Regions from separate parts of the Streptomyces sp. NPDC085932 genome, predicted to be linked through region 2. Evidence: riboswitches for the same ligand, from Rfam matches in the RefSeq annotation. Region 2 holds a riboswitch; each other region holds the start of a gene.

What was found. A riboswitch is a leader RNA that binds a small molecule or an ion and turns the genes downstream of it on or off. The one in region 2 is predicted to bind cyclic di-AMP.
Positions count from the first base shown of each region.
Region 1: it holds a riboswitch for cyclic di-AMP, as region 2 does, so the genes downstream of both, ACIGAQ_RS00455 (M23 family metallopeptidase) here and ACIGAQ_RS30520 (transglycosylase family protein) in region 2, are expected to answer to the same signal.
Region 3: it holds a riboswitch for cyclic di-AMP, as region 2 does, so the genes downstream of both, ACIGAQ_RS04225 (peptidoglycan DD-metalloendopeptidase family protein) here and ACIGAQ_RS30520 (transglycosylase family protein) in region 2, are expected to answer to the same signal.
Region 4: it holds a riboswitch for cyclic di-AMP, as region 2 does, so the genes downstream of both, ACIGAQ_RS19420 (transglycosylase SLT domain-containing protein) here and ACIGAQ_RS30520 (transglycosylase family protein) in region 2, are expected to answer to the same signal.

Region 1 covers NZ_JBITSJ010000001.1:112,999-118,498, reverse strand. Annotated here, with positions in the region: gene ACIGAQ_RS00465 (HPr family phosphocarrier protein) at 1-234, shown strand, start outside; gene ACIGAQ_RS00460 (GntR family transcriptional regulator) at 415-1,110, opposite strand; gene ACIGAQ_RS00455 (M23 family metallopeptidase) at 1,298-2,086, opposite strand; cyclic di-AMP (ydaO/yuaA leader) riboswitch at 2,099-2,264, opposite strand; gene ACIGAQ_RS00450 (pitrilysin family protein) at 2,457-3,845, opposite strand; gene ACIGAQ_RS00445 (pitrilysin family protein) at 3,842-5,233, opposite strand; gene ACIGAQ_RS00440 (DNA topoisomerase (ATP-hydrolyzing) subunit A) at 5,453-5,500, shown strand, end outside.
Region 2 covers NZ_JBITSJ010000007.1:89,878-95,377, forward strand. Annotated here, with positions in the region: gene eno (phosphopyruvate hydratase) at 1-486, opposite strand, end outside; gene ACIGAQ_RS30520 (transglycosylase family protein) at 740-1,441, opposite strand; cyclic di-AMP (ydaO/yuaA leader) riboswitch at 1,446-1,611, opposite strand; gene ACIGAQ_RS30525 (transglycosylase family protein) at 1,840-2,841, opposite strand; gene ACIGAQ_RS30530 (cytochrome P450) at 2,982-4,274, opposite strand; gene ACIGAQ_RS30535 (nucleoside triphosphate pyrophosphohydrolase) at 4,321-5,328, opposite strand.
Region 3 covers NZ_JBITSJ010000001.1:1,051,107-1,056,606, forward strand. Annotated here, with positions in the region: gene ACIGAQ_RS04215 (tyrosine-protein phosphatase) at 1-447, opposite strand, end outside; gene ACIGAQ_RS04220 (alpha-galactosidase) at 628-2,703, shown strand; cyclic di-AMP (ydaO/yuaA leader) riboswitch at 3,014-3,175, shown strand; gene ACIGAQ_RS04225 (peptidoglycan DD-metalloendopeptidase family protein) at 3,180-4,127, shown strand; gene ACIGAQ_RS04230 (SGNH/GDSL hydrolase family protein) at 4,398-5,183, shown strand; gene ACIGAQ_RS04235 (TetR/AcrR family transcriptional regulator) at 5,215-5,500, opposite strand, start outside.
Region 4 covers NZ_JBITSJ010000003.1:725,369-730,868, forward strand. Annotated here, with positions in the region: gene ACIGAQ_RS19405 (ATP-binding cassette domain-containing protein) at 1-434, opposite strand, end outside; gene ACIGAQ_RS19410 (outer membrane lipoprotein carrier protein LolA) at 494-1,744, opposite strand; gene ACIGAQ_RS19415 (polyprenyl synthetase family protein) at 1,976-2,986, opposite strand; cyclic di-AMP (ydaO/yuaA leader) riboswitch at 3,491-3,669, shown strand; gene ACIGAQ_RS19420 (transglycosylase SLT domain-containing protein) at 3,673-4,434, shown strand; gene ACIGAQ_RS19425 (HAD family hydrolase) at 4,398-5,246, opposite strand; gene ACIGAQ_RS19430 (GNAT family N-acetyltransferase) at 5,418-5,500, shown strand, end outside.

The sequences.
Region 1 (5,500 bases), on a different contig from region 2:
CGCCCCGCCTCCATCTTCGTCCGAGCCGCCACGGCCGCAGGCGTCCCGGTGACGATCGCCAAGGCAGACGGCAACCCCGTCAACGCGGCCTCCATGCTCGCCGTCCTGGGCCTCGGCGCCCAGGGTGGCGAGGAGATCGTCCTCGCGTCCGACGCCGAGGGCGCGGACGCCGCCCTGGACCGGCTGGCAAAGCTGGTCTCCGAGGGCCTCGAGGAACTGCCCGAGACCGTCTGAGTCGTTCGAGCGGTTTTTTCCGCGGGTGAAGCCGCGCCGGCCTGCACGGCCGGTGCGGCTTCACTCATTTCCGGCTACCGGCGGCAAGGAATTCGCACCGCCCGCGGGACGCGCCGACCGGAAAATGGCAGCAGAAATAATCCCCCGCGAATTCACCACTCTTTGTATACGGCTTCCGTGTTAATGCCGCAGGCTCGCCTTGTTTACGGCATGTTGCGGATTCCTCACATGCTCGGCGCGCTCCCGCGGCCGGCCGAGGCGCAGCCGGTGCGCGGCCGTCGCGCGCTCGGTGTGCAGCGCCGTGAGCGCCCGCGCGCGCTCGCCGTCGCCGCGCGCCACCGCGTCCACGATCGCGCCGTGCTCCGTCCAGGACTCCACCGGATCGGCCGGCGTCTCCACCGCGTACATCCAGGCGATCTTGTGGCGCAGCTGGGTGAGCATGGCGATCAGGGCGGGGCTGCCCGAGGCCTGGGCCAGCGTCTCGTGGAACCAGCCGCCCAGGGAACGCAGGTCGTCGCTGGTGCCCCTGCGGGCGCGCTCCTGGCCGAGCCGGACCAGGCCGCGCAGGACCTTCAGATGCGCCTCGGTGCGCCGCTGGGCGGCTCGGGCGGCACCGAGCGGCTCCAGCAGCCCGCGCATCTCCAGCAGGTCGGCGGCCTCCTGCTCGGTGGGCTCGGCCACGCACGCGCCCGCGTGCCGCCGGGTCACCACGAAGCCCTCGGCCTCCAGGGTGCGCAGGGCCTCCCGGACGGGGACGCGCGAGACGCCGTAGCGGCGCGCGAGGAGTTCCTCGGTGAGCCGGCTGCCGCGCTCGTGGACACCCGCGACGATGTCGTCCCGGATGGCCGTGCACACCGAGTGCGCGGGAATACGCATGACCCGACCTCCGCTTAATCCCCGTGAAACGTCGACGAGTGACGTGTGTTCCGTGACTCTATTGCAATCAGCCGGAATTTCCGACGGCAGCCCGGAATCCATGGATATTTTTTGGACAGGGGTCCGGTGAATGCCGAAAGGCCCCGGCTCGGTGAGCCGGGGCCTTTCGGGCGCTGAGCGGGTGGCGTCAGAGGTTCACGCCGTGCGAGCGGAGGTAGGCGAGGGGGTCGATGTCCGAGCCGTACTCGGGGCTCGTGCGGGCCTCGAAGTGCAGGTGCGGGCCGGTGACGTTGCCGGTCGCGCCGGACAGGCCGATCTGCTGGCCCGGGGTGACCTGCTGGCCGACCGAGACGCCGACGGACGACAGGTGGCCGTACTGGGTGTACGTCCCGTCGTTCATCTTGATCACGACCTGGTTGCCGTAGGCACCGCCCCAGCCGGCCTCGACGACCGTGCCCGCGCCGACCGCGTGGACGGAGGTGCCGGTGGCCGCGTGGAAGTCGATGCCGGTGTGGCTGCCGGAGGACCAGACGGCGCCGCCGGCCTTGTAACCGGTGGAGACGTAGGAGCCCGGGATCGGCGAGACGAAGCTGTTGAGGCGCTTGCGCTCGGCCTCGCGGGCGGCGCGCTCCTTGGCCTCGCGGGCCTTCTCGGCGGCTTCCTTGGCCTTCTTCGCGGCCTCGGCCGCGCGCTCACGGGCGGCCTGTTCGGCCTTCTGCCTGGCGGCGGCCTCCTCGGCCGCCTGCTTCTGCGCGACGGCCTGGGCGTCGATCTGCTGGGCCACGGTGTCGCCCATGGTGACGACCGGGGTGAGGCCGGTCTGCTCGACGGCCGGCTCGGAGGCGGCGAAGGCCGGGGCGGCCACGGTGCCGATCACGCCGGTGGTGGCGAGCGCCGCGACGCCCGCCGCGCGGGCGGTGCCGCGCTGGATCCTGCTGGGACGGCGATGCTTGCCGGTGGCGCGTGTGAACGCCATGAAGTGGCTGGTCCTTTCCTTCCCTCTCGCCTACCGGGTTAGCTGACGGGTTCGGAGCAGGAAGGTCTCCTACGGACCCCCTCGCGACTCGCGTGGGCGTCCGATTCACCCCAGGGACTGCGGTTGGGTCCCCGGCTCCCCTGGCTCGCGCCGTACGGGGACTCGGCGATGACTGTCCGGTGCCGCGGGTGCGGCGCACTGCCTGACGAACAGCCCGGACGAAGCTAAACGGGGCCACTTTCAATTCCCAAACGGATCCGGGCTTTTGTAGCGCATCCCACAGGGCAGACAGGCAACTCCCGTCCCAATTCGGGCATAAAGGAGCCCTGGTGCCTTGGAAGACAACCAGGGCTCCTCGGCGCGTGTGCCGTTACTCGGCGGCCACGACCGTGACGTCGCCGATGCCCAGGGCCTCCACGGGGGCCTTGATCTGCGCCGCGTCGCCCACGAGGACGGTCACCAGACGGTCCACGGGGAAGGCGCTGACGGCCGCCGCCGTGGCCTCCACCGTGCCCGTCGCGGCGAGCTGGCGGTAGAGCGTGGCCTGGTAGTCGTCGGGCAGGTGCTGCTCGACCTGGTCGGCCAGCGTGCTCGCGACGGCCGCGGCGGTCTCGTACTTCAGCGGTGCCACCCCGACCAGGTTCTGCACGGCCACGTCCCGCTCGGCGTCGGTCAGTCCCTCGGCGGCGAGGGTGCGCAGCACCGTCCACAAGTCCTGCAGGGCCGGACCGGTGTTGGGGGTGTCCACGGACCCGCTGATGGCGAGCATCGAGGCACCGGTGCCGTCGGGCGCGGAGCGCAGCACCTGGGCGAAGGACCGCACGCCGTAGGTGTAGCCCTTCTCCTCGCGCAGGACGCGGTCCAGGCGGGAGGTGAGGGTGCCGCCGAGGCAGTACGTGCCGAGGACCTGGGCGGGCCAGACGCGGTCGTGCCGGTCCGGTCCGATCCGGCCGATGAGCAGCTGCGTCTGCACGGCGCCCGGGCGGTCCACGATGACGACCCGGCCGGTGTCGTCGGCGGTCACGGGCGGCACCGGGCGCGGCTCGGCCGAGGAGCCGGTCCACGCGCCCAGGGTGTCGCCGAGCAGGGCGTCCAGGTCGATGCCGGTGAGGTCGCCGACCACCACGGCCGTGGCCGTGGCGGGGCGGACGTGCTTCTCGTAGAAGGCGCGCACGGCCGCGGAGTCGATGGCCGCGACCGTCTCCTCGGTGCCCTGGCGGGGCCGCGACATGCGCGAGCCCGCCGGGAACAGCTCCTTGGAGAGCTCCTTGGCGGCGCGGCGGGAGGGGTTGGCCAGCTCGTGCGGGATCTCGTCAAGGCGGTTGCGGACCAGCCGCTCGACCTCGCTGTCCGCGAACGCGGGCGCCCGGAGGGCGTCGGCGATCAGACCGAGGCCCTTGGCGAGCCGGGAGGCCGGGACCTCCAGACTGATCCGGACACCGGGGTGGTCGGCGTGCGCGTCGAGGGTGGCGCCGGCGCGCTCCAGCTCGGCGGCGAACTCCTCGGCCGAGTGCTTGTCGGTGCCCTCCGAGAAGGCCCGCGCCATGATCGTGGCCACGCCGTCCAGGCCGGCCGGCTCGGCCTCCAGGGGGGCGTCCAGCAGCACCTCCACGGCGACGACCTGCTGGCCGGGGCGGTGGCAGCGCAGCACGGTCAGGCCGTTGTCGAGCGTGCCGCGCTCGGGGGCCGGGAAGGCCCAGGGCCGTGCCTCGCCCGCCTGCGGCCGGGGGTGGAAGTCCATCGTGGCGAGCTCGGTCACTTGGCCGCCTCCTCGTTCTCGTCGCCGGCCGCGGCTGCGGTCTCCCCGGCGGTGTCGGCGTCGTCGGTCGCGTCGGCGTTCTCGTCGGCGACGGGCTCGTAGACGAGCACCGCGCGGTTGTCGGGGCGCAGGCGGGCCTTGGCGACCTCCTGGACCTCCTCCGCCGTCACCTCCAGCACGCGCTGCACGGCGGTCAGCGCCAGCTGCGGGTCGCCGAACAGCACGGCGTACCGGCACAGTTCGTCGGCGCGGCCCGCGACCGTGCCGAGCCGGTCCAGCCACTCGCGCTCCAGCTGGGCCTGGGCGCGCTCCATCTCCTCGGCCGTCGGGCCCTCCTCGGCGAACCGGGCGAGCTCCTCGTCGATGGCGGCCTCGATGACCGGCACCTCCACGTCGCCGGACGTCTTCACGTCCAGCCAGCCCAGGGAGGGCGCACCGGCGAGCCGCAGCAGGCCGAAGCCCGCCGCGACGGCCGTACGGTCGCGCCGCACCAGGCGGTTGTACAGGCGGGAGGACTCGCCGCCGCCGAGGACCGTGAGGGCCAGGTCGGCGGCGTCGCACGCGCGCGTGCCGTCCTCGGGCAGGCGGTAGGCGGCCATCAGGGCGCGCGCCGGGACGTCCTCCTCGACGACCTCGCGCAGCTGCTCGCCGATGATCTCGGGCAGCGAACCGTCCCGCGGCGCGGGCTTGCCGTCGTGACCGGGGATGGAGCCGAAGTACTTCTCGATCCAGGCCAGCGTCTGCTCCGGATCGATGTCGCCGACCACGGAGAGCACGGCGTTGTTCGGCGCGTAGTACGTGCGGAAGAACGCGCGCGCGTCCTCCAGGGTGGCCGCGTCCAGGTCGGCCATGGAGCCGATGGGCGTGTGGTGGTACGGGTGGCCCTCGGGGTAGGCGAGGGCGGTGAGCTTCTCGAAGGCGGTGCCGTAGGGGACGTTGTCGTAGCGCTGGCGGCGCTCGTTCTTCACGACGTCCCGCTGGTTCTCCATCGACTCCTCGTCGAGGGCGGCGAGCAGGGAGCCCATGCGGTCGGCCTCCAGCCAGAGGGCGAGCTCGAGCTGGTGGGCGGGCATGGTCTCGAAGTAGTTGGTCCGCTCGAAGCTGGTGGTGCCGTTCAGCGAGCCGCCCGCGCCCTGGACGAGCTCGAAGTGGCCGTTGCCCTTGACCTGGGCGGAACCCTGGAACATCAAGTGCTCGAAAAGGTGAGCCAGGCCGGTACGCCCCTTGACTTCGTGGCGTGAGCCGACGTCGTACCAGAGGCACACCGCCGCGACGGGGGTCAGGTGGTCCTCGGAGAGCACCACGCGCAGACCGTTGGCCAGGCGGTGCTCGGTCGCTGTCAGGCCCCCGGAGCCTGCCTGGGCTGTGGCCGTGTGACCCATGGGCATGTACGTCCCTTCGATCGCGGAGCGGTCTTCACAACCGCGGTTTCCTGCCGGTCCTGCCACTGTATGCAAGCGTGCGAAGCCCTGGTGAAGTTCCCGGCGCCGACCTGGTCCCGGGAGCCGGAAAGGCCTTCCGGACCGGGTCCTGGTCCCGCTTGTCAGTGCGGCGGTCCACAATGGTCGGCGTCAGATCCGGATCGCAGCAGCAAGGAGCCGGCAGCGATGGCCCGCCGCAGCACGAAGACCCCGCCGCCCGACGACTCGTACGAG
Region 2 (5,500 bases):
GATGTCCACGTTTGAGTCGGCGTGCGAGCCGCCGTTCAGGATGTTCATCATCGGCACCGGCAGCAGGTGCGCGTTGGGGCCGCCCAGGTAGCGGAACAGCGGCAGGTCGCTGGCCTCGGAGGCGGCGTGGGCGACGGCGAGCGAGACGCCGAGGATGGCGTTGGCGCCGAGGGAGCCCTTGTTGTCGGTGGCGTCCAGGTCGAACATGGCCTGGTCGATCAGCCGCTGCTCGGTGGCGTCGTAGCCGACCAGCTCCGGGCCGATCTGCTCGATGACCGCGAGGACGGCCTTCTCCACGCCCTTGCCGAGGTAGCGGTTCGAGTCGCCGTCGCGGAGCTCGATGGCCTCGAAGGCGCCCGTGGAGGCGCCGGACGGGACGGCGGCACGACCGGTGCTGCCGTCGTCGAGGCCGACCTCGACCTCGACCGTGGGGTTGCCTCGGGAGTCCAGGATTTCCCGGGCTACGACGACGTCGATGGACGGCACGAGCATCTCCTTCTTATGTGACGCGGTGACGCGGGTCGCGTGGACCCGGCGAGGTGCGGGCCGCGGTGGCTCGCGACATGAGCCTAACCGGCTCCGGGCGATCGGCCACCGGGTCGCCCACCCCATGGACAGAACCGAGAGTAAATTGTTTCCGAACGGAACAAAGCCGGTTGCCGAAAAAGCCCCGCCCCGGTGCGTACGGGGGACGACGCACCGGGGCGGGGAGCCCGTGGGGACGGGGGTGGGCCGCTGCTTACTTCAGGTGCAGCTGCTGGCCCGGGTAGATGAGGTTGGCGTCCTCGACGATGTCCTTGTTCAGCTCGAAGAGCTTCTCCCAGCCGCCCTTGACCTTCTCCTCGGCCGCGATCGAGCTCAGGGTGTCGCCCTTGACGACCTTGTACTCGCCGTCGCCCTTCTTGACCTTCTTGCCGGTCGGGGTGGTGACGGTCTTCTTCGCGGCCGGGCGCTCGTCGGAGCGGGAGGCCGGCTGCTGCTGGGTCTCACGGGACTCGGTGCTCTGCTGGCTCTGGCTCTGGCTCTGCGAGGAGCTGCCGGAGTCGGTGGAGCCGCCGCCGGTGTAGCCGGCGCTGGACAGGCCCTTGCCGCAGACCGGCCAGGCGCCCTTGCCCTGGCCCGCGAGGACCTTCTCGGCGATCTCGATCTGCTGGGCCTTGGTGGCCTGGTCGGCGGTGGAGGCGTACTTGGTGCCGCCGTAGCCGGCCCAGGTGGAGGCGGAGAACTGCAGACCGCCGTAGTAACCGTTGCCGGTGTTGATGGACCAGTTGCCGCCGGACTCGCACTGGGCGACGGCGTCCCACTCGGAGGCGGTGGCCGCGGAGGCGTTGCCGGCCGCCATCAGCGGGGCGGCGACGGCGGCGCCGGTGACGCCGGCGAGCGCGACGACGCGGGTGGCCTTGGACGGACGACGGTGCTTGCCCTTGCCGGAAAACAGCATGGATGGATCCCCTCACCGACGCCTGCGAGGTGAGCTGTCGGGTTCGGGCCGGTTGAGTTGCCCGGCCGCGTCCCTCACGGGACACGGCTTCACCCCAAGCCCTTCCGGCCAACCGGCCGGTCGGGCACCTACCTTGGGTCCCCCGCTCCTGCCTACGGCGCTTGACGCGACGACTGTTCCCGGGCGGCCGCTGGCAGGATTCGGCGTTGCGGCAGCCGGGGCTCGCGGTGACGAGCGATCACGACCGTAGACAGGTGCTCCGCCGAATTTCAAAGACGATCAGGGCTTCTGAGATCTATCTCTCACCGCTCTTATATGGGACATCAAGTGTGAAACACGGCGTGAACTCGCGCCGCTTCGGGGCGACTTCCACCGCCGTTTCCGCACTGCCCGAACGACTACCTCTCGCCCGCTTCGTCCGCTTGACCAGGCGTCTGACCGGCGGCGACGGCGGCCTTGCCACCCTCGGCGGCCTTCTCGTCCCCGGCGGCCGGCTCCTGCCATTCGCCGCTGATCCGGAGGGAGTCGGCGATGGACCAGAGGTCGTCGCCGACACCCACGATGTAGGCGCCTGCGGACGCCTCGTCGGCCGCCGCGTCGTCGCGCGCCGCGTGCCGGCCCGTGGAACCGGCCGCGGAGCCGTCCGCGGATCCGGTGCCTTCGTCGGCGCTGGGGCCGCGGTGCCGGCCGGAGCCGGTGTCCGCGAGGCCGGAAGAGCCGCCGTCCGGACGGGAGTTGCCGGACGCCTCGGCCTCGGGGGATGCCGACGGTGAGCCGCCGGCCCCCTCCCGCGCCGAGGGCGCGGAAGAGGCCTCGGGCGACTTGTCGGACTTGGCGGTTTCGTCAGGAAATGCCGACGGGCCGTCAGACGGCGCGCCGGACGGGGAAGCCGCCGGGGACGCAGTGGACGAAGAAGGCGAGGAGGACCCGGACGGATCCAGCGAGTCGAGCAGCCCGGAGGAGCCGGACGAGCCGGACGAAGCGGATTCATCGGACGGGTCGGACTCGCCGGCCCGGTCCGGAGCGCCCTGCTCGAGACCGGAGAGCAGTCCGCAGGTGCGCCACGCGCCGACCCCCTGGTCGGCGAGGATTCTCTCCGCCACGGATATCTGCTGGGAGCGGCTGGCCAGGTCGGCGCTCGCGGCGTATTCGAGGCCGCCGTGGTTCTCCCAGTCCTCCTGGGACAGCGCGAGGCCGCCGTAGTAGCCGTTGCCGCTGTTCTGGCTCCACGCGCCGCCCGTCTCGCAGTCCGCGACCCGGTCCCAGGTCGAGCCGTCCGCCGCACTGGCACCGGAGGCCCCGAGGAGCGGGATCGCGATGGCGGAGCCGGTCACTCCGGCCGCGACGAGGAGTGCCGGAGCCTGGCGGGGGCGACGGTGCCGACCGTTCCCGGAGAGCATACGGAGACCTTTCGCGAGACAGCAGTGACCCGCTGGCCGGGCGTCCCGGCCGCGTTGATGGGTGAACGTATCGGCAGACGATCACTTGTCACAAGTTCATGCCGCGCAGATCACGTGAAGATCACAATCCTGAGGGTGTGTCACCTGGACACGGGCGTGAACTCCACCGGCAGGGTCCGCAGGCCGCGCATGATGAGCCCGCCGCGCCACCTCAGCTCCTCCGGGTCCGTCGCGAGACGGAGATCCGGCAGGCGCGTGAGGAGGGTGGCGAGCGCGGTCTGGCCCTCCAGACGGGCGAGCGGGGCGCCCAGGCAGTAGTGGATGCCGTGGCCGTAGCCGAGGTGCTGGTTGTCGCGGCGGGACAGGTCGAGCACGTCCGGGTCGGCGAACCGCTCCGGGTCCCGGTCCGCGGCGGCCAGGACGACCAGGACCGGGTCGCCCGCCGCGATGCGCTGTCCGCCGATGGTGAGCGGTTGCGTGGCGAACCGCCAGGTGGCGAGCTCGACGGGGCCGTCGTAGCGCAGGAGTTCCTCGACGCCGGTCTCCAGCAGGGCGCTCTCCCCGGCGGCGAGGGAGGCCTGGAGGCGGGTGCGCTGCCCGGGGTGGGTGAGCAGGGCGTAGGTGCCGTTGCCGATGAGGTTCACCGTCGTCTCGAAGCCCGCGAACAGCAGGATGAAGGCCATGGCCGCGGCCTCGTTCTCGGTGAGGTGCTCACCGTGGTCGGAGGCGCGGATGAGGCCGGAGATGAGGTCCTCGCCCGGCCCGGGCTCGGCGGGCAGGGCCTCCCGCTTGCGGTGGATGAGGTCGGCGAGGTAGCCGCGCATCTTCTTCACGGACCGCGCCACGCCGCCGCGCGGCCCGCCCTGGTGACGGATCATCATGCCCGCCCAGTCGCGGAAGTCGTCCTGGTCCTCGCGCGGGACGCCGAGCAGGTCGCAGATGGCGTAGATGGGCAGCGGGAAGGCGAACTCGTGGATGAGGTCGGCGCTCCCCCGCTCCGCGAACCCGTCGATGAGCCGGTCGGTGAGCTCCTGCACCCGGGGCGCGAACTCGGCGACCCGGCGGGGCGTGAACGCCTTGGACACCAGCCGCCGCAGCCGGGTGTGGTCCGGCGGGTCGATGTTGAGCAGGTGCGTCATCAGCTCGGCCTTGCGCTCCCCGGGGATGCCGGTCTTGCCCTTGGCGTGCGCGGGCTCGTCGTGGTGCGCCGGGTTCTTGGAGAGCCGGGGGTCGGCGAGGGTCTGCCTGGCGTCGGCGTAGCGCGTGACCAGCCAGGCCTCGACGCCGCTGGGCAGCCGCGTGCGGTGGACGGGGCTGTGCTCGCGGAGCCAGGCGTACGCGGGGTAGGGGTCGCTCGCGAACTCCCAGGTGAACAGGTCGGGGGCGGGAGCGGGTGCGGTCGTGGGCGTGCGGGGCTGGGGCTGGTCGGTCACCCCCCGACCGTATCCGGCCCGCTGCCGCTGCCCCGTGCCGGTCCGCTCAGCCCTCGGCGTCCCTGATCGCGTCCCGGTAGGCGCGGGCCGCCGCTCTCAGGGCCGCCTCCGGGTCCACGCCCTCCGCTTCGGCGCGGACGGCCAGGGCCAGCAGCTCGTAGCCGACGCCCTCGAAAGGCGGGAGCGGTATGTCCAGGCCGGCGGTGCGGGCCCGGGACGCCAGCTTGGCGGCGAGGGCCAGGCCGGGCTGGCCGAGGGGGATGCCCTCGGTGACGGAGCTGCGCTGCTTCTCGACGGCCTTGGTGCGCAGCCAGTGCTCCTTGACCTCCTCGGGGGTGGTGGCCGTCGCGTCACCGAAGACGTGCGGGTGGCGGTGGATCAGCTTGGCGACGATGCCGCCGGCCACGTCGTCCACGGAGAACGGCGCCTCGGGGTCCTCCTCGGCGATGCGGGCGTGGAAGACGACCTGCAGCAGGACGTCGCCGAGCTCCTCGCGCAGCTCGTCGCGGTCGCCCTCCTCGATCGCCTCGACGAGTTCGTACGCCTCCTCGATGCCGTACTTGGCCAGGCCCTTGTGGGTCTGCTGGGACGACCAGGGGCACTCGGTCCGGATGCGGTCCATGACCTGGACGAGGTCGAGCAGTCGGGCGCCCGGCAGGTCGTAGGAGGCGGGCAGCAGCTCCAGCTCGGGCATCGTGAGGCGGCCGGTGCCGGCGAGGCGTGCCAGCCCGTCGGTCAGGGCCGGCTCGCCCTCGCCCGTCGCCACGACGACCACCGTGCGGCCCCCCGCGCAGAGGTCGAGGAGCTCCTGGGCGGTCGGGGACGCCTCCTCGACCGCGATGCCCGCCTCGCGCAGGTAGGGCAGCTGCGGATGCGCGCCGTCCGCGCACAGCACCCGGTCGGCCGCGTGCAGGGCCTGCCAGGCGGGCCAGGACAGCAGGCCGGGGGCGACGCGGTGGCTGGTGGTGAGCAGGACGATGCGGCCGGGGGCGGCGGCCGCGTCGGGGGCGGCCTGCCGGGGGCCCGGGGTGGCTTCGGGGCTGTTGGCGTTCACGGTTTGAAGCTATCCCACACCGCCGAGAGGGCCTGAAGTTGTCCACAGGGCCGGCGGGGGCGGGGAGGTTTTCCACAAGACCGTGGGGTCCTGGGGGTTTCCACAGACCCGTGGGGGCCGGGAGGTGTCCGCGGAGCCTCTGGGGGGCCGGGAGGTGTCCACCGGGCCTGTG
Region 3 (5,500 bases), on a different contig from region 2:
GTCCTGCGCGAGCGCGTGCAGCACCTGGGAGTGCTCGGCGGTACGGTCCTTGATGATCATGCGGTACGAGGCGATCATCCGGTCCGCGCCCTTGCCGTCCGCGAGGATCGAGCGCAGCTGGTCCAGGTCGCCGTCGCGGACCATCCTCCAGAACTCGGCGCCGTCGGCCGGGTCGCTCAGCGGCAGGTTCACATTGCGCACGCCCGGCAGCTCGACGTCCGGGCCTTCGAGCTTCTGGTCGGCGGCGTTGCGGAAGTCGAAGACCGTGTGCAGGCCCAGCGTGGCCAGGAAGGCGGCGTCCTCCCCGGTCGCGTGCGCCAGGTGGCCGCTGCGGAACAGCACGCCCTGCCGCACCCGCCGCCCGTCCACGGTCGGCAGTCCGCCCACGTCGCGGAAGTTGCGCACTCCGGCCAGCTCGGGCTCGGTCGACGGGACCTGCTGTGTCACGTGGGCTCCTCCCCATCGGCGCCGCCGACGCGGGCTCGCCGACGGGCACCACTCGACCATACGACATGGCTGCCAGGGGCAATGAGTTGTCCACAGGCGTTGCCCGGAACGCCCACGGCCCTCGATGATGTTGCCGAATGATCGCACCTGCTCGTGCTTGTTCGAATCTGTGAGGGCTCGATGCTGGACATCTCCGAAGACGGTCGTACCTGGGTGCTCTCCGGGCCGGCCGGCAGCTACGCCGTGCACGTCACCGAGCGGGACGAACTGCTGCACCTGCACTGGGGCCCCAGGATCGCCCTCGCCGACGCCGAGGCCCTCGCCGTCCGCCCGCTGCCGGAGTACTGGCCCTTCGAGTCCCCGCTCGACGGCCGCGAGGAGTATCCCGTCGAGGGCGGTCCCCGGTTCGTGCGCCCGGCCCTGTCCCTGCGCACCGCCGAGCGGCGCGGCACCGAGTGGGCCTACGAGGGGCACGAGGCGCGGGACGGCGAACTGCGCCTGCGCTTCCGGGACGGCGGCCTGACCGTCACCCTGCACTACCGGATGCACCCCGACTCCGACGTCGTCGAGCGCTGGGCGACCCTCGACAACCGCGGGCCCGAGGTCGAGGTGCTGCGCGCCGACTCCGCCACCTGGACCCTGCCCGACCGGGACGCCTGGCGGCTGTCCCAGCTGCACGGCCGCTGGGGCGCCGAGTCCCGGCTGGTGCGCTCCGGGCTCACCCCCGGCGAGAAGGTGATCGGCAGCCGGCGCGGCCACACCGGCCACCAGCACCTGCCCTGGGTCGCCCTCGACACCGACGCGACGGAGGAGCACGGCGAGGTCTACGGCTGCGCGCTGGGCTGGTCGGGCTCCTGGCGGATCTCCGTGGCGCAGCTGCCGGACGGGCGCGTGCAGATCACCGGCGGCGCCGGCCACGACGACTCGGGCCTGCTGACCCTGGGCGCGGGGGAGTCGTACACGACACCCCTCTTCGCCGGGCTCTGGAGCGACGGCGGCTTCGGCGGCGCGAGCCGCGCCTGGCACGCCTACCAGCGGGCGCACGTGATCCCGGACGCCGGCCGGGACCGGCCGGTGCTGTTCAACTCCTGGGAGGCCACCGAGTTCGACATCTCCGAGGAGCAGCAGCGGGCGCTCGCCGAGCGGGCCGCGGCCATGGGGGTCGAGCTGTTCGTGGTCGACGACGGCTGGTTCGGGAGGCGCACCAGCGACCGGGCGGGGCTCGGCGACTGGACGCCCAACCCCGACCGCTTCCCCGGCGGGCTGAAGCCGCTCGCCGACCATGTGCACGGCCTCGGCATGCAGTTCGGCATCTGGGTCGAGCCCGAGATGGTGAACCCGGACAGCGACCTCTACCGCACCCACCCGGACTGGGTGCAGTACCAAACCGGACGAAAGCGGACGGAATTCCGCAATCAGCTCGTACTGAACCTGGCCCGGGAGGACGTCCAGGAGTACCTGTGGGAGCGGCTCGACGGGCTCCTCTCCAGCGCCCCGATCGACTACGTCAAGTGGGACTTCAACCGCTGCTTCACCGACGCCGGCTGGCCCGGGGACCCCTACCCGCAGCGCCTGTGGGTCGACCACATCCGCGCCCTGTACGCCCTGCTGGACCGGCTGCGCGCCGCCCACCCGGGCGTGGCCTTCGAGTCCTGCTCGGGCGGCGGCGGCCGGATCGACCTCGGCGTGCTCAGCCGCACGGACCAGGTGTGGACCTCGGACAACACCGATCCGCTCGACCGGCTCGCCGTGCAGCACGGCTTCAGTCAGATCCACCCCGCGCGCGTGATGGCCGCCTGGGTCACCGACAGTCCGAACGCCATGCTCAACCACCGGGCCAGTTCCCTCCGGTTCCGGTTCGTGAGTGCCATGGCCGGGGTCCTCGGCGTGGGCGGCGACCTCACGAAGTGGACGCCGGAGGAACTCGCCGAGGCGCGGGAGTGGGTGGGGCGCTACAAGGAGATCCGCCCGGTGGTGCAGCGCGGTGACCTCTACCGGCTGCGGCCCCCGGAGGGCGGCCTGAGCGCCGTGCAGTACGTCCTCGGCGACGAGACCGTCGTCCTCGCCTGGCTCCAGGCGCAGCGCTACGGCGAGCCCGTGCCGGCGCTCCGGCTGCGCGGCGTCGACCCGGCAGCGACGTATGAATGCCTCGAAACGGGCGAACTGTACCGGGGGGCCGTCCTGCGGCATCACGGACTGCGGATCGGTCTGGGCGGGGATCTGGACGCGACCGTGGTCCGGCTTAAGCGGAAGTAGTCATTCTTGTCCGAATAAGGCGCTTCGGTCGCTTCGCCATAACGTGCCCCGGTCGCAGAGGAGATGGGGCCCGAGTGCGTGACCATCGTCATATCCGTGACGATGCGTTGTTGCCATGTGCACGTAATTCGGGCGCCAATCAGGGTAATTGCGGAAAGTGAGAGATCCGTAATCCACGCTCGGTGACGGCAAATCTGCCGACGCGTCAAGGAAAACGCCCCTGCGGGCAACCGCAAGCTTGTCCCGTTGCGTCTTGGTCGCTTACGTTCCACACCAATCCGGACGGACGCCTAATCCTGCCGCCGCCCGGAGCCCGCACACACTGACCCGACGTACGGCAGGAGCGGGGGACCCACAGGTAAGACGCCTGTTCCGGTTCCCGGAACGGCTTGGGGTTAAGCCGCGCCTCGGCGCGGCCGGGCAGCTCCAGCCCGCACCCGACAGCTCACCTCGCAGGCGACGGAGAGGAATTCGCCATGCCCGCGAAGGGTAAGCACCGCCGCCCCAAGACCCAGCGTTTCACCCGCTCCATTGCCGTCGCCGGAACCGGCGGAGCGGCTCTCGCCCTTCCCCTCATGGGGGCCGCCGGCGCCCACGCCGCCACTCCGCAGTCGGCTCCGGAAAAGGCCGTCCAGGCCGCCCCGGCCGCCGGGAAGAAGGCCGCGGAAAAGGCCACCGGAGCGCGCACCTACACGGTGAGGGCCGGCGACTATCTCGCGAAGATCGCGGACGACCAGAACGTCAGCGGCGGCTGGAAGAAGCTCTACTCGGACAACCGTGACGCCGTCGGCGACGACCCGTCGCTGATCCACCCGGGCCTGAAGCTCTCCCTCGGCAAGAAGGCCGTGGCGAGCCCGTCCGAGGCGCCGTCCGCGCCGAAGGCCCCGGCCGAGAAGCCCGCGGAGAAGCCCGCCGGGTCCACCGAGACCACGAAGTCCTCCTCCGGCTCGTCCGCCGAGGCCGAGGCCCCCGCGAAGCCGGCCGCCGCCAAGCCGGCCGCCCAGAGCAACGCCAGTGGCTACAGCTCCCCGGTGGACGGTGCCACCGTCGGCACCCCGTACCGCATGTCCGGCAGCATGTGGTCCAGCGGCTACCACACCGGCGTCGACTTCGTCGTCCCGACCGGCACCTCCCTGAAGGCCGTCGGCGCGGGCACCGTCGTCTCCGCCGGCTGGGGCGGCGCGTACGGCAACCAGGTCGTCATCAAGCTGAACGACGGCCACTACGCCCAGTACGCCCACCTGTCCCAGCTCTCCGTCACGGCCGGCCAGACCGTGTCCGCCGGACAGCAGGTCGGCCTGTCCGGCGCCACCGGCAACGTCACCGGACCGCACCTGCACTTCGAGATCCGCACCGCGCCGGGCTACGGCTCGGACGTGGACCCGGTCGCCTTCCTGCGCTCGCACGGCGTCTCCGTCGGCTGACCGTCCGCGCGACCACCTGCCTGACACACGACCGAAGGCCGGACCCCGATCCCCGGGTCCGGCCTTCGGTGGTTCCCGGATCAAGCGGCTCGCCGGAACCGGCGTTCACCAGAGAACGCCCGTGACGGACCGGCTGTTCCGGAGTTGGCGAACACTTTAGGAGTGGCTTATCTCACCGCCCGTCAACCCTTGCCTACGGTCGCGTAGGCCACATTCGAAGGTGAATCATGAGCGGCTGTGGCAGACGATTCGAAGAGTGACAGCAGAGCAGTGATCGGGTCGTACGTGGCGGTGGGGGACAGCTTCACCGAGGGCGTCGGTGATCCCGGCCCCGACGGGGCGTTCGTCGGCTGGGCCGACCGGTTCGCCGTCCTGCTCGCCGACCTGCGGCCCGAAGGCGACTTCCGGTACACGAACCTCGCCGTGCGCGGGAAACTCCTCGACCAGATCGTGGCGGACCAGGTTCCGCGGGCCGTCGAGATGGCCCCGGACCTCGTCTCGTTCTGCGCCGGGGGCAACGACATCATCCGGCCCGGCACCGACCCGGACGAGGTGGCCGAGCGCTTCGAGCGGGCGCTGGCGCGGCTCACCGCGGTGGCCGGCACGGTGATGGTGACCACCGGGTTCGACACCCGGCGCGTGCCCGTCCTCAAGCATCTGCGCGGCAAGATCGCCACGTACAACGGGCATGTCCGGGCCATCGCCGACCGGTACGGCTGCCCGGTGCTCGACCTGTGGTCGCTGCGCAGTGTGCAGGACCGCCGGGCGTGGGACGCCGACCGGCTGCACCTGTCGCCCGAGGGGCACACGCGGGTGGCGCTGCGCGCGGGGCAGGTGCTCGGTCTCGACGTGCCGGCCGATCCGGAGCAGCCGTGGCCGCCGCTGCCGCCGCGGGGGACGCTGGAGGTGCGGCGGGACGATGTGCACTGGGCGCGGGAGTTCCTGGTGCCGTGGATCGGACGGCGGTTGCGGGGGGAGTCCTCCGGTGACCATGTGACGGCCAAGGGAGCGCTGTCCCCGGACGACATCCGGATGCGGATCGCTGCCGTGGCGTGAGATGCGCGGCGGGTCTGCGCGGCCCCGGTGCCTATGCCGGGCCGCTCGGCGGGGGTGAGGAGGGGGAGTCCAGGCCCAGTTCGCGGGTCAGGCCCTCCTCCGTCCACTGCTGGGCCCGGGCTCTCGGCATCGTGCCGGGGTAGGACGTCAGCTGGACGGCCAGGCCGTCGAGGAACGCGGTGAGGCGCAGGGCCGAGGCCCGGGGATCCGGGCAGCGGAACTCGCCCGCCGCCACGCCCTCCGCGATGACCTCCGCGAGAGCCGCCTTCCACTGACGGTCGAGGTCCTGCATGACCTCCCGCAGCGCCGGCTCGCGC
Region 4 (5,500 bases), on a different contig from region 2:
GTCAGACCCACCCGGTCCAGGGCGGCGGCGACCCGGGCCCGCCGGGTGCGCGGATCGGCGGCCGGGTCGGCGCAGTCGTAACGCAGGAGGTTGTCGCGGCCGGAGAGGAAGCCGTAGAGGGCCGGGCCCTCGATGAGGGCGCCGACGTGCGGGAGCACGGCGCGGGTGGCCCTGGGCAGGGGCCGCCCGAGGACGCGTGCCGTGCCGGAGGTGGGCTCGATCAGGCCCATCAGCATGCGGATGGTGGTGGTCTTGCCGGAGCCGTTGGGGCCGAGGAAGCCGAAGACGCTGCCCGCCGGGACGGTCAGGTCCAGACCGTCCACGGCGAGCTGTCCGCCGCGGTAGCGCTTGGTGAGCGCGCGGGTGGCGATGACCGGTTCCCCGGCCTCCTGCTCGCCCGGCTGCTCCGGCTCCGTGGCGGACGGTTCGCCCATCGGCTTCCTCGTTCTCTCGGCGTCCCGCGCCGGGCCTGTGCCCCGCGGGTGTACGGGACCTACTTCCCGGCGTCGGCCGCCTTCACGAGCGCGTCCTTGGTCACGGCGCCCACGTAGACCTTGCCGTCGTCGGTGATCAGGGCGTTGATCAGACGGGTCGAGAAGACCGTGCCCGAGCCGAACTTGCCGGTGACCTTGTCGCCGAGCGAGTCGAGGAAGCCGCCGAACTGGCCGGCCGCCTCGCCGGAGGGCACGCCCTCGCCGCCGGTGTCGAAGGTGGCGATGGCGTTCCAGCCCTCGCCGATGGTCTGCATGCCGTCGGGGCCCTTGCCGAGGTCCTCACCGGGCTTCGGGGCCTTCTCGGCGTGACCGCGCGCCTCGCCCTTCTCGAACTCCTTGCCGAACTCCTTGCCGAACTCCTTGCCGGCGTCCTTCTCCTCGGTGACCTTCGCGCCCTTGGGCGGGGTGAAGTCGAAGGTCGAGGCGGCCGGCTTGGCGAAGCTGACCTGGGTGAAGCCCACGTCGACGACGGCGGCGCCGCCGCTCGCCGGGGTGAGCGTGAACTTCAGCGGCGTGCCCGTCTCCGCGTCCACCGCGACGGTGATCGCGCCGACGGTCGAGCCGGACTGCCGGGGCTCGACCAGCAGCTTGTAGGCGTCCCGGCCGGCGACCTGGGCGGTGCCGTCCACGGTCACGGAGGTCGTGTCGTCCACGGCCTTCAGGGCCTTCGCGGCGAAGTCCTTCGGCGTGGCCGGCGGCTGCCGGTCCTTGTCGCGCTCCGGGCTCTCGGAGGCGGTGCCGTGGTAGACCTCGTTGGACTTGCTGTCGTAGGCCCAGACGTCCTTGCCGTTGTGGACGATGCTGTACTCGGCGGCGTTCTCCAGCAGCGACAGCTTCTGCCGGTCGGGGCCGTCGGCGGCGACGCGCAGGGTGTGCGTGCCGGTGGCCAGTTCGGTGAGCTTGGCCGTGGGGTCGGCGGAGGAGCCGCCCTCGCCGCGGCCGGCGGCGCCGGACATCAGTCCGGACTCCAGGCCGCCGAGGTCCGGCAGACCGAGGTCGGTGCTGATCTTCACCGTGCCGGAGAGCTGTTCGGTGTCCGACTCGGCGATCTTCTGGATGAGCTGCTGTGCGGTGATCTTCGGAAGGTCGGGGTCACCGGAGTCGGCGAGTGCGGGGACCAGGCCGATCGTCGCGGCCGCCACCCCCACCACCGTGACCGGGACGACGTACCGCGCGGCCTTGCGCCGCCGGGAGTGCTGCTCGTCGACCTCCCCGCCGGTCGTGCTGTCGTCGGATGCGTACGGTGCCATGTGTGCCCTACCTCCGTGGTCGGCGGCGGCTGTCCGTGTCGTCCACGCACTCGTCCCTGAGCCGCCATTCTCACCCGAACAGGTGAGGAGTGGTGTTTTCCGTGGTTTCCATCTGACCAAATCGGCCAGGGAGATACGTCAGACCCCGGACTCAACTCCGCGTACTGCTGGGGTATGACACGGGAGGGCGGCTTCTCCCCCGACCCGTAGGGGTCGGGGGGCGGCGGGCGGTCAGCCGGCCCGGTGCACCACCGCGTCGCACAGTTCCACCAGGGCCGTCTTCGCGGCGCACTCGGGCAGCGGCGCCAGTGCCGAACGGGCGTCCTCGGCGTAGCGGACGGTGTCCCGGCGGGCCTGTTCGAGCGCCGGGTGGGCGCGCAGCAGGCGCAGGGCCTCAGCGTGCCGCTCGTCGTCGGTGAGGTCGGAGTCCAGCAGCTCGCACAGGGCGAGGTCCTCGGCCAGCCCGAGCCGGGCCGCCCGCTCGCGCAGCCGCAGCACCGGCAGGGTGGGAATGCCCTCGCGCAGGTCGGTGCCGGGGGTCTTGCCGGACTCGTGGGAGTCGGAGGCGATGTCCAGGACGTCGTCGGCGAGCTGGAAGGCGACGCCGAGCCGCTCGCCGTACTGGGTCAGCACGTCCACGACCGTCTCGTCGGCGCCGGACATCATCGCGCCGAACCGGCACGAGACCGCCACCAGCGAGCCGGTCTTGCCGCCCAGCACGTCCAGGTAGTGCTCGACGGGGTCGCGGCCGTCCTGCGGTCCGGCCGTCTCCAGGATCTGGCCGGTGACCAGCCGCTCGAACGCCTCGGCCTGCACGCGCACCGCCTCCGGGCCGAGGTCGGCCAGGATGTGCGAGGCGCGGGCGAAGAGGAAGTCGCCGGTGAGGACCGCGACGGAGTTGCCCCAGCGGGTGTTGGCGCTGTCCACCCCGCGGCGCACGGCGGCCTCGTCCATCACGTCGTCGTGGTACAGCGTGGCGAGGTGGGTCAGCTCCACGACCACGGCCGACGGCACGATCCCGGGGGCGTGCCGGTCGCCGAACTGGGCGGCGAGCATCACGAGCAGCGGCCGGAACCGCTTGCCCCCGGCCCGCACCAGGTGCTGGGCGGCCTCCGTGATGAAGGGCACCTCGCTCTTGGTGGCCTCTAGCAAGCCTTCCTCGACAGCCGCCAGTCCGGCCTGGACATCGGCTTCCAGAGCCTGGTCCCGCACGCTCAGCCCGAACGGCCCGACGTCGGTCACGAGGGGTCTCCTGTCTGCTGGTGTCTGCCGGTGCTTACGCGGATTGTCGATAGGTCGCTGCCATCACTCGGATCAGCGTATCCGGTCACGTTTCGATCACCGCCAGCGCCCATGGTTACAGGCCGGGTGGTATCCGATCACGACCGCTATGTTTTCGATCAGCTCATAAGAACAGACATGTTCCGACTTACCGGGAATTCACGGTCTATGTGGTATTTGCACCATTGATGAAGCAAATTCCACTTGCGGGGCATTGCGCCCCGGGTTGTGATCAGTGAATTGAATCACTTCCGGCCCTCTGCGGCCCCACCCGGGCACCGAGCGGTCCCGCCCTTCGGCGAGAGCGAGTTGAGGCTTGGCTCACGCAAAGGATCAAGCCGCCCATTACCCCCCGATCAAGGTCATCCGGCGCCTTGTGTGACTCCGGTGCTTGTTCCCGGCATGTGCTCTCGCATACGTTCCGGCCCAGTCCGGCGGACCGCCGAATCCTGCCGCCGCCCGGACTCCCCACACACACCGACTCACTCACGCAGGGCAGGAGCGGGGGACCCAGGTAAGTCGCCGGTCCGTGACACGGACCGGCTCGGGGTGAAGCCGCGCACGACAGCACCACGCCGTGTGCGGCCGGGCACCTCCCGGCCCGAACCCGACAGCTCACCTCGCAGGCGCCGGAGAGGAACATCACCATGCCCGGACGAGGTAAGCACCGTCGCCCCAGAAGGAACCCGATCTCCCGTGGTGTCGCCGTCGTCGGCACCGGCGGAGCGGCACTGACCCTCCCGCTCCTCGGCGCCACGCACGCCGGCGCCGCCGAGCCCCAGAGCGCGCCCGCCGCGCAGACCGTGCCGCAGGCGGCCCAGCCCGCCAAGTCGCTCTCGTACACCGTGACCAAGGGCGACACGCTCTACGGCATCGCGGAGAAGTACGACGTCTCCGGCGGCTGGAAGCAGCTGTACAAGGACAACCGTGGCGCCGTCGGCGACGACCCGAAGGTGATCCACCCGGGGCTGAAGCTGAAGGTGGAGACCGCGAAGGCCGCCGCCCCGAAGAAGGCGACGCAGTCGTCCGCCCCGGCCAAGCCGGCCGGTGGTGTGACCCAGGCCACCCCGGCCGCCGCGAAGACCTACGCGAACAACCTCGACGGGTGGATCCGCGAGGCGCTGGACATCATGGCCCAGAAGGGCATCCCGGGCTCGTACGACGGCATCTACCGCAACATCATGCGGGAGTCGTCCGGCAACCCGCAGGCGATCAACAACTGGGACTCGAACGCCGCCAAGGGCACCCCGTCCAAGGGCCTGCTCCAGGTCATCGACCCGACCTTCGCCGCCTACCACGTGTCCGGCACCCCGTACGACCCGTACGACCCGGTCGCCAACATCACGGCGGCCTGCAACTACGCGGCCGACCGCTACGGCTCGATCGACAACGTCAACGGCCCGTACTGAGCCGTCCCGCCCAGCAGTCGTTCGAGGACGACGGCGATGCCGTCGTCCTCGTTCGACAGGGTGATCTCGTCGGCCACGGCCTTGAGTTCGGGATGGCCGTTGGCCATCGCGACGCCGTGCGCCGCCCAGTCGAACATCGGGATGTCGTTGGGCATGTCACCGAAGGCGATGGTGTCCGCGGGCCGCAGCCCCAGGTGCTCGGCGGCCAGTGCCAGACCCGTCGCCTTGGTGACACCGCACGGCTGGAGCTCGACCGTGCCCGGCCCGGACATCGTCACCGTCGCCAGTGAACCCACCACCGAGCGGGCCGTCGCCGCCAGCTCGTCGTCCGACAGGTAGGGATGGCGCAGCAGCACCTTGCTGATCGGCTCGCCCCACAGCTCGTCGCGCCGGTCGACCCGCACCGCGGGCAGTGTCGGGTGCGGCATGAGATAGCCCGGCTCGATGAGCGTGAGCCCGTCGACCCCGTCCTGGTCGACCGCCGCGTACACCTCCCCCACCTCGGCCTCGATCTTCCCGAGGGCCGTCTCGGCCAGCTCCCGGTCGAGCGTGACGGACCACAGCAGCCGGTTCGCGCCGGCGTCGTAGACCTGCGCGCCCTGCCCGCACACCGCGAGCCCCGTGCACCCCAGGTCGTCCAGGAGCGGCCGCACTCTCGGCGCCGGGCGACCGGTCACCACGAGGTGCTGGGCACCGGCGTCCGCCACCCGCGCGAGCGCGGTGAGGGACCGGTCGGACAGGGTGTCGTCGCCGCGCAGCAACGTCCCGTCCAGATCGGTGGCGATGAGTGAATATGCGAGGGGTGCGGCCATGATCAGAGAATACGGACAACGCGCCCGTTCGTTTCATCGCACGGCGCACGCCGATTGCCCGGTTGAGGGCCTCTGCACCGGTTGGCAACAACATGGTCCGCTACCTACCCGAGGGGCCGCATCGAGCGGTACCTTCCAAGTGTCCAGGGGGGACTTGATCGGGGGGTCAGGTTGAGCAGTGGGCGCATTCGCGTGGCCGGGCCCGGGGAGCTCGGTGAGCAGGAGAGGGAGCGCTGGCGTGCGCTGCGCGCCGC